One region of the Streptomyces sp. DSM 106670 genome, then DNA from elsewhere that is predicted to be linked to it. Evidence: riboswitches for the same ligand, from Rfam matches in the RefSeq annotation. Region 1 holds a riboswitch; the other holds the start of a gene.

Region 1 (4,132 bases):
TCAGGGGGTCCCTTAAGGTCTCAGTTGCCGGAGAACGCGGTGTACTCGTCGGCGGAGAGCAGATCGGCCGGCTCCTCCGCGACGCGCACCTTGAACAGCCAGCCGCCCTCGAAGGGAGCGGAGTTCACCAGCGAGGGGTCGTCCACGACGTCCTGGTTGGCCGCCGTCACCTCACCGGTCACCGGCGAGTACAGATCGCTGACGGACTTGGTCGACTCCAGCTCGCCGCAGGTCTCACCCGCGGTCACCGTGTCACCGACCTCCGGGAGCTGGGCGTAGACGACGTCACCGAGCGCGTTGGCCGCGTACTCCGTGATGCCGATCGTGGCCACGCCGTCCTCGACGGCCGACAGCCACTCGTGCTCCTTGCTGTACCGCAGCTGCTGGGGGTTGCTCATGACCTGAATTCTCCTGTACGCGGGGGAGTGCTGATGAACGGTGGTCTTACGGTGTGAGACGGAGGTACGTCACTTCTGTGACGCCTGCGTGCGGTGAGAAGGCCCGGAAACTACTGGTTCTTCCGGGATATCACTTCTGGCGCTTGTAGAACGGCAGCGCGACGACCTCGTACGGCTCGTGCGTGCCCCGGATGTCCACGCCCACGCCCTCGGTGCCCGGGGCGGCGAAGGCCGCGTCCACGTAGGCCATGGCGATCGGCTTGCCCAGGGTCGGGGACGGGGCGCCGGAGGTGACCTCGCCGATCACCTTGCCGTCGGCCACGACCGGGAAGCCCGCGCGCGGGACCCGGCGGCCCTCGGCGACCAGGCCGACCAGCTTGCGCGGCGGGGCGGTCTCGGCGCGCTCGGCGGCGGCCTTCAGCGCCTCGCGGCCGACGAAGTCGCCCTCCTTCTCGAACTTCACGACCCGGCCGAGGCCCGCGTCGAACGGGGTCAGCGCGGTCGTCAGCTCGTGCCCGTACAGCGGCATGCCCGCCTCCAGGCGCAGCGTGTCCCGGCAGGAGAGGCCGCACGGGATCAGGCCGTGCGGCGCGCCGGCCTCGGTCAGCGCCCGCCACAGCTGCTCGGCGTGCTCGGGCGCGACGAACAGCTCGAAGCCGTCCTCGCCGGTGTAGCCGGTACGGGCGATGAGCGCCGGAACCCCGGCGACCGTGCCCGGCAGGCCCGCGTAGTACTTCAGCCCGTCCAGGTCGGCGTCGGTGACGGCCTTCATGATGGCGGGCGACTCCGGGCCCTGGACCGCGAGCAGCGCGTACGCGTCCCGGTCGTCGCGCACCTGGGCGTCGAAGCCGCCGACGCGCTCGGTCAGCGCGTCCAGCACGATCTGGGCGTTGCCCGCGTTGGCGACGACCATGTATTCCGTCTCGCCCAGGCGGTAGACGATCAGGTCGTCCACGATCCCGCCGTCCTCCTGGACGATCATCGTGTAGCGGGCCCGGCCGTTGCCGACGGTGGCGATGTTGCCCACCAGCGCGTAGCTCAGGAAGGCCGCGGCCTCGGGACCGGTGACGGTGATCTCGCCCATGTGCGACAGGTCGAAGAGCCCGGCGCGGGTGCGTACGGCGTTGTGCTCGTCGCGCTCACTGGCGTACCGCAGCGGCATGTCCCAGCCCGCGAAGTCGGTCATGGTGGCGCCGAGCGAGCGGTGCAGCGCGTCGAGGGCGGTAAGACGGGGGGCAGTGCTCATGGATACGGCTCCAGGGCATGACGACGTCAGGACGGAAAATCCTCCCCATCTGTCATCGGAACCTGAGAGGTTCGCCGATAGCCCCTGACGGGGTATGCCCCTGGGGGCGCCCCTGTTCACAGGGCTCGGCTTGCACCTTGGGTGGAGCCGCAGGGCGGCTCGCTTTTCAGATCTGCCTCATCCACGCGGTACGGGGCCTGAGAGATTCAAGGGAGGATCTTGCTCCTTCGGCGCCCGGCTCACACTGTGGCCGGAACTCTCCCGCGCGGATTCGAACGGCCGGTATGCAGTTGGCGGGGTCATCATCGCACGCATCGGGGGAGAGTGGGGGGCCCGGTCCCCACCCGGGGGAAGACGGCGAGGTCGGTTGTGCCGTATTGCCTTTTCTTTACACTTCAGGAGCAGGCGTGGGTGACCCGACGGCAGGGGGATGGGCGATGACGTTGCAGCGGTCGGTACCGACCGCGGGGGTCGCGCACGACGCGATGCCCGCACAACCCGGCGCACCCGTAAGAGAGCAGCTCACACGGGGTGCGCCGGTGGTACGTGACCTGCGCGGGCGTGCCCGCTGCGCCCCGTACTGCCTCGATTTCACCGCCGGTGACGTCGTGGTCGTCTCCGGGCTCCCCGGCAGCGGGAAGTCGACCCTCATCCGGCGGGCCGTGCGCGGCCGCGCCATCGACTCCCAGAACACCCGCGACAGCTGGGCCGCGGCCCTGCCCCGCTTACTTCCCTACGCCCTCTACCGCCCCCTGGTGCGCGCCGCGCACTACCTCGGCCTCTGGAACGCCCTGCGCTCCGGCGAATCCGTCGTCGTGCACGACTGCGGCACCCAGACCTGGGTACGCCGCTGGCTCGCCCGGCACGCGGTGAGCCGGGGCCACGCCCTTCATCTGATCCTGCTCGACGTGACGCCCGAGGTGGCCCGGCAGGGGCAGCGCGAGCGCGGCCGCGGGGTCTCCGGCTACGCCTTCGCCCGCCACCGGAACGCGGTGGCCCGGCTGCTCCGCGACACCGAGCAGGGGCTGCTGCCCGCCGGCTGTGCCTCCGCGGTGCTGCTGGACCGGCCGGCGGCGGGGGCGCTCGGACGGATCTCCTTCACGGAGGCCGAGGTCGCCGCGAGCCGCTGAAGGTTAGGGTGCTGGCCGGAGCACGACGGCCGCCGCGCGCGGCGGCCGAGGGTCGAGAGAGGGCACAGAGGCAGTGGACATTCCGGCACCCGCACCGGCGCACCCCCAGCAGGGGTGGCCCGCCAACGAGCTCGAAGAGGTGCTGACGGCCTCGCTCGGCGTCCCGGACGCGGGCGGCCGCCTCGTCGAGGTGCTCGGCCGCAGCTCCGTCTGGGTGCCGCTGCCGAGTGGCGGCAGTCCCGCCAGCGCGGACCTCGACCTGCCGATGATGGAGATCGACGGCGCCGCCTTCGTCCCCGTCTTCAGCTCCGAGGCCCAGTTCCTCAGCTGCGTCGGCAGCCATATGTCCTTCGCCGTCGCGCCCGCCCGCGACTTCGCCCGGGGCCTGCCCCCGCAGGTCGGCATCGCGGTGAACCCCGGCGGCGCGGTCGGCATACCGCTTCCGCCGCCCGCCGTCGCCGAGCTCTGCCGGGCCGGGCGCACCGCCCTGGACGGGCCCGCCACCGGCGGCCGGGTCAAGCTCTACGAACCGGACTGGCAGCACGACCCGGTCGACTTCCTCACCGCCGTGTCCGAGGAGTTCGAGGCCACCGGCGTGGTGAGCACCGCCCGCCGGTCGCTGGCCAGCATCGAGGGCGGCGACCCGGTCCTCTTCGTCGGCGTCGAGTTCGCCACCTGGGACGGGGCGGGCCAGAGCGCGCCCATGGACGCCATCGGCCGGGCGCTGGGCCGGGTCCAGGTGCCCTGGCCGGTCAACCTGGTCCTGCTGGACGTGGCCCAGGACCTCGTCGGCGACTGGATGCGGGAGAAAGTGCGCCCGTTCTACCGGCGCGAGGGCCACTGATCCACCGGTACGAGGCCCGACGGCGGCGACCGGACCGGGTGCCGCCGGACCGTGGCGTCAAGTCGGTGTCAGAAGTGGCGCATAAGCTGGTTTGATGGCGTGGTCGCTCCCGTGTGCCCGGGAGCGGTGGCGCGAACGCGATGGATCGACGAGGGGCGGGACCCAGGGTGAGTGCGTCAGGCACCGCGGCGGCCGGGAAGGTCGAGCACATGCTGCGCCAGGTGACCCCCGGGCGTTACGACACCTACGAGGCGCTGCTCGCCGCGGTCGCCGAGGGCCGGATCTGGATGCTGCTCTGGCACGGCACGGCGGGCTCGCCGGACGCCCAGTACGGCAACATGGAGATCGAGGGCCTGGGGTACGCGCCCTGCGTCACCTCCGCCCAGGAGCTCTCCGCCAGTGGCTGGAACCGTTCCCACGAGCTGGTCACCGGACGCGATATCGCCCGCGCCCTCTTCCCCGACCGCTGGGGCATCTGGCTCAACCCGCACGCCCCGGGCGGCGGCGTCGGCAT
Region 2 (4,132 bases), 5.1 Mb from region 1:
CCGCGCAGGCCCGGCGGCTCGCGCCGAACGCGGCCTACCTGGTGCCCCGCTTCTCGCTGTACCGGACCGTGAGCGACCAGGTGATGGAGCTGCTCGGGCGGCTGTCGCCCCTGGTGGAGCCGCTCAGCCTGGATGAGGCCTTCGTGGACCTGGAGGCCGGTGGCACGGCTGACGACACGGCGTCGGCCCGGGCGACGGGGGAGGGGCTGAGGGCGGCCATCCGGGCGGTGACCGGGCTCAGCGGATCGGTCGGACTGGCCGGTTCCAAGATGCTCGCCAAGATCGCCTCCGAGGAGGCCAAGCCCGACGGGCTGCTCGTCATCGAACCGGGCACCGAACGCGAGCTGCTCGCCCCGATGTCCGTCCGCATCCTGCCGGGGGTCGGCCCGGCCACCGGGGACCATCTCAGACGCGCGGGCATGACCACCGTCCACGACCTGGCCGAGGCGGGCGAGGCGGAGCTCGTACGGCTGGTCGGCAAGGCTCACGGCCACGGGCTCTACCGGATGGCGCTGGGGCTCGACGACCGGCCGGTGGTCGCCGAGCGGGACGCCAAGTCCGTATCGGTGGAGGACACCTTCGACGTGGACCTGCACGACCGGGTGCGGGTGCGTGCCGAGGTGGAGCGGCTGGCCGTCCGGTGCGTGGAACGGCTCCGCGCCGCCGACCGCTCGGGCCGCACGGTGGTGCTGAAGGTGCGCCGCTACGACTTCTCCACGCTGACCCGCTCCGAGACCCTCAGAGGCCCCACGGACGACCCCACGGTGGTCCGTGAGGCGGCGGGGCGGCTGCTGGAGTCGGTCGACACCACGGGAGGCGTACGGCTGCTCGGGGTCGGCGTCACGGGGCTCGCCGACTACACCCAGGAGGACCTGTTCGCCCAGGCCGCCGACGCCCGGGAGCTCGCGCAGCGGGCCGAGGAGCACCGGGCTCCGGCCGAGAAGGACGGCGGCGAGGAGACCGCCCCGGAGCCCGAGCCGGACAGCGCGGAACTGCTCGCCGCCCGGCGCTGGCCCGCCGGACACGATGTGCGCCACGAGGAGCACGGGCACGGCTGGGTGCAGGGCAGCGGCGTCGGCCGGGTCACCGTCCGGTTCGAGGAACCATGGAGCGCCCCCGGCCGGGTCCTCACGTTCCGCGTCGACGATCCGCGGCTGCGGCCCGCCGATCCGCTGCCGCTCGTCCGCGAGCCGGCCGACTACTCCTCCTGGCCGGCCAGCCTGCCGAAGTCCCGGTCGGACGCCGGATCCGCCGCGTCCTCAGGGGGCGGGGAGTCCAGCCCGTAATGCCGGTAGAGCTGCAGTTCCTGCTCGGGCGAGAGGTGCCGTCCGACGCCGAAGTCCGGCGCGCCCTTGATCAACGCGCGGTCGAACGGGACGCGGAGCGCGTCGTCGACGAACTCGCTCGGTTCCAGCGGGACGAAGGCGTCCCTGCTGAACAGGCCGGTACGGACGGCCGCCCACTCGGGCACGCCCGTCGCATCGTCGAGATAGACTTCATCCACCGTTCCGATCTTGGCGCCCTTGCGATCGAATGCCTTGCGGCCGATCAGGCGGCGCGGATCGATATCGGTCTCCACGGTGCCTCCCACTGGTCGCAACTGCTCAGGGTGGACCCGGTCGCTCCACCAGGACCACACAAGTGCAGATCCGTGGTGTCGGCCACTCGAGAGCTCCGGCACGAAGCCCGCTGGTAGGCTGGCAGTGGCTGCTGACCCCGTGCGGGAGAGTCCTCCGGTGCAGAATCCGGAGGCGCCGAAGGAGCAAATCCTCCCCGGAATCTCTCAGGCCCCCGTACCGCACGGTTGAGGTCACTCTGGAAAGCAGGGCGGTTCCGTGCGGGCGCAGGCCCAGGCGGATTCGACCCTCACCGACGGTGAAAGCCGGTACGCCTCCGGGCGGGCCGGTGAAGCTCTCAGGTTGAGATGACAGAGGGGGAGGCCGTTCGGGCACCCGCGCCGTGGTGCCCCTCGCAGGTCGTGACAGACCAGGAGGCCTCCACCATGACCCCCCGTCGCACTCCGCTCTCCCAGCTGGAGCAGGGCATTCCGTTCGAGCAGCGCCACATAGGGCCCGACGCCGGAGCCCAGGCGAAGATGCTCGCCCAGGTCGGCTACGGCTCCCTCGACGAGCTCACCGCCGCCGCGGTGCCCGACGTGATCAAGAGCGCGGAGGCCCTGAACCTTCCGTCGGCGCGCACCGAGGCGGAGGTGCTGGCAGAGCTGCGCTCGCTGGCCGACCGCAACCAGGTGCTGGCCCCGATGATCGGCCTCGGCTACTACGGCACCTTCACGCCGCCCGTCATCCTGCGCAACGTCATGGAGAACCCCGCGTGGTACACGGCCTACACGCCGTACCAGCCGGAGATCTCCCAGGGCCGACTCGAAGCCCTCCTGAACTTCCAGACGATGGTCGCCGAGCTGACCGGGCTGCCCACCTCCGGCGCCTCCCTGCTCGACGAGGGCACCGCGGCCGCCGAGGCGATGGCCCTGTCCCGGCGCGTCGGCAAGGTCAAGAAGGGCGTCTTCCTGGTCGACGCCGACACCCTGCCCCAGACCGTCGCGGTCATCGAGACCCGCGCCGAGCCCACCGGCGTCGAGGTCGTCGTCGCCGACCTGAGCGACGGCATCCCCGCCGGGATCGCCGAGCGCGGCGTCTTCGGCGTCCTGCTCCAGTACCCGGGCGCCTCCGGGGCCGTGCGCGCCATCGAACCCGTCATCGAGCAGGCCCACGAGCTCGGCGCGATCGTCACCGTCGCCGCCGACCTGCTGGCCCTCACGCTGCTCACCTCGCCCGGCGCGCTCGGCGCCGACATCGCGGTCGGCACCACCCAGCGCTTCGGCGTCCCGATGGGCTTCGGCGGCCCGCACGCCGGCTTCATGGCGGTCCGCGAGAAGTTCGCCCGCTCCCTGCCCGGCCGCCTCGTCGGCGTCTCCGTCGACGCCGACGGCAACAAGGCCTACCGCCTGGCCCTCCAGACCCGCGAGCAGCACATCCGCCGCGAGAAGGCCACCAGCAACATCTGTACCGCGCAGGTGCTGCTCGCCGTCATGGCCGGGATGTACGCGGTCTACCACGGCCCCGAGGGGCTGCGGACGATCGCCCGGCGCACCCACCGCTTCGCCGCGATCCTGGCCGACGGTCTGCGCACGGCCGGCGCCGAGGTCGTGCACGGCGCGTTCTTCGACACCCTGACCGTGCGCGTCCCCGGCAAGGCCGCGGACATCGTCGCGGACGCCCGGGAGCGCGGGGTCAACCTCCGCCTCGTCGACGCCGACCACGTCTCCGTCGCCTGCGACGAGACCACCACCCGTGCGCAGATCTCCGCCGTCTGGGCCGCCTTCGGCGCCGAGGGCGACATCGAGGCGCTGGACGCCACGGTCGCCGACGCGCTGCCGGAGGCGCTGCTGCGCTCGGACGATATCCTGACCCACCCGGTCTTCCACCAGCACCGGTCCGAGACCGCGATGCTGCGCTACCTGCGCAAGCTCGCCGACCGCGACTACGCGCTGGACCGCGGCATGATCCCGCTCGGCTCCTGCACCATGAAGCTGAACGCGACCGCCGAGATGGAGTCGATCACCTGGCCCGAGTTCGGCGCACTGCACCCCTTCGCCCCGGCCGAGCAGGCGCAGGGCTTCCTCACCCTCATCCGTGAGCTGGAGGAGCGCCTGGCCGAGGTCACCGGCTACGACGCCGTCTCCATCCAGCCCAACGCCGGTTCCCAGGGCGAGTTCGCGGGTCTGCTGGCCGTCCGTGCGTACCACCGGGCCAACGGCGACGACCAGCGCACCGTCTGTCTCATCCCGTCCTCCGCCCACGGCACCAACGCCGCCAGCGCCGTCATGGCGGGCATGAAGGTCGTCGTGGTGAAGACCGCCGACGACGGCGAGGTCGACATCGCGGACCTGCGCGCCAAGATCGAGCAGCACCGCGACGAACTGGCCGTGCTCATGATCACCTACCCGTCCACGCACGGGGTGTTCGAGGAGCACGTCGCCGACATCTGCGGCGAGGTGCACGACGCGGGCGGCCAGGTCTACGTCGACGGCGCCAACCTCAACGCGCTGGTCGGGCTCGCCAAGCCCGGCAAGTTCGGCGGCGACGTCTCGCACCTGAACCTGCACAAGACC

Evidence for each region. A riboswitch is a leader RNA that binds a small molecule or an ion and turns the genes downstream of it on or off. The one in region 1 is predicted to bind glycine.
Region 2: linked by a shared signal. The riboswitch ahead of gcvP (aminomethyl-transferring glycine dehydrogenase) and the one ahead of gcvT (glycine cleavage system aminomethyltransferase GcvT) in region 1 are both predicted to bind glycine.

The regions. Positions count from the first base shown of each region.
Region 1 covers NZ_CM147704.1:6,035,460-6,039,591, forward strand. The annotation lists gene glyA (serine hydroxymethyltransferase) at 1-1, opposite strand, end outside; gene gcvH (glycine cleavage system protein GcvH) at 21-398, opposite strand; gene gcvT (glycine cleavage system aminomethyltransferase GcvT) at 529-1,644, opposite strand; glycine riboswitch at 1,821-1,918, opposite strand; gene ACSMXR_RS26855 (AAA family ATPase) at 2,082-2,774, shown strand; gene ACSMXR_RS26860 (enhanced serine sensitivity protein SseB) at 2,848-3,618, shown strand; gene ACSMXR_RS26865 (enhanced serine sensitivity protein SseB C-terminal domain-containing protein) at 3,786-4,132, shown strand, end outside.
Region 2 covers NZ_CM147704.1:938,252-942,383, reverse strand. The annotation lists gene ACSMXR_RS03980 (DNA polymerase IV) at 1-1,286, shown strand, start outside; gene ACSMXR_RS03975 (PRC-barrel domain-containing protein) at 1,199-1,579, opposite strand; glycine riboswitch at 1,712-1,809, shown strand; gene gcvP (aminomethyl-transferring glycine dehydrogenase) at 2,003-4,132, shown strand, end outside.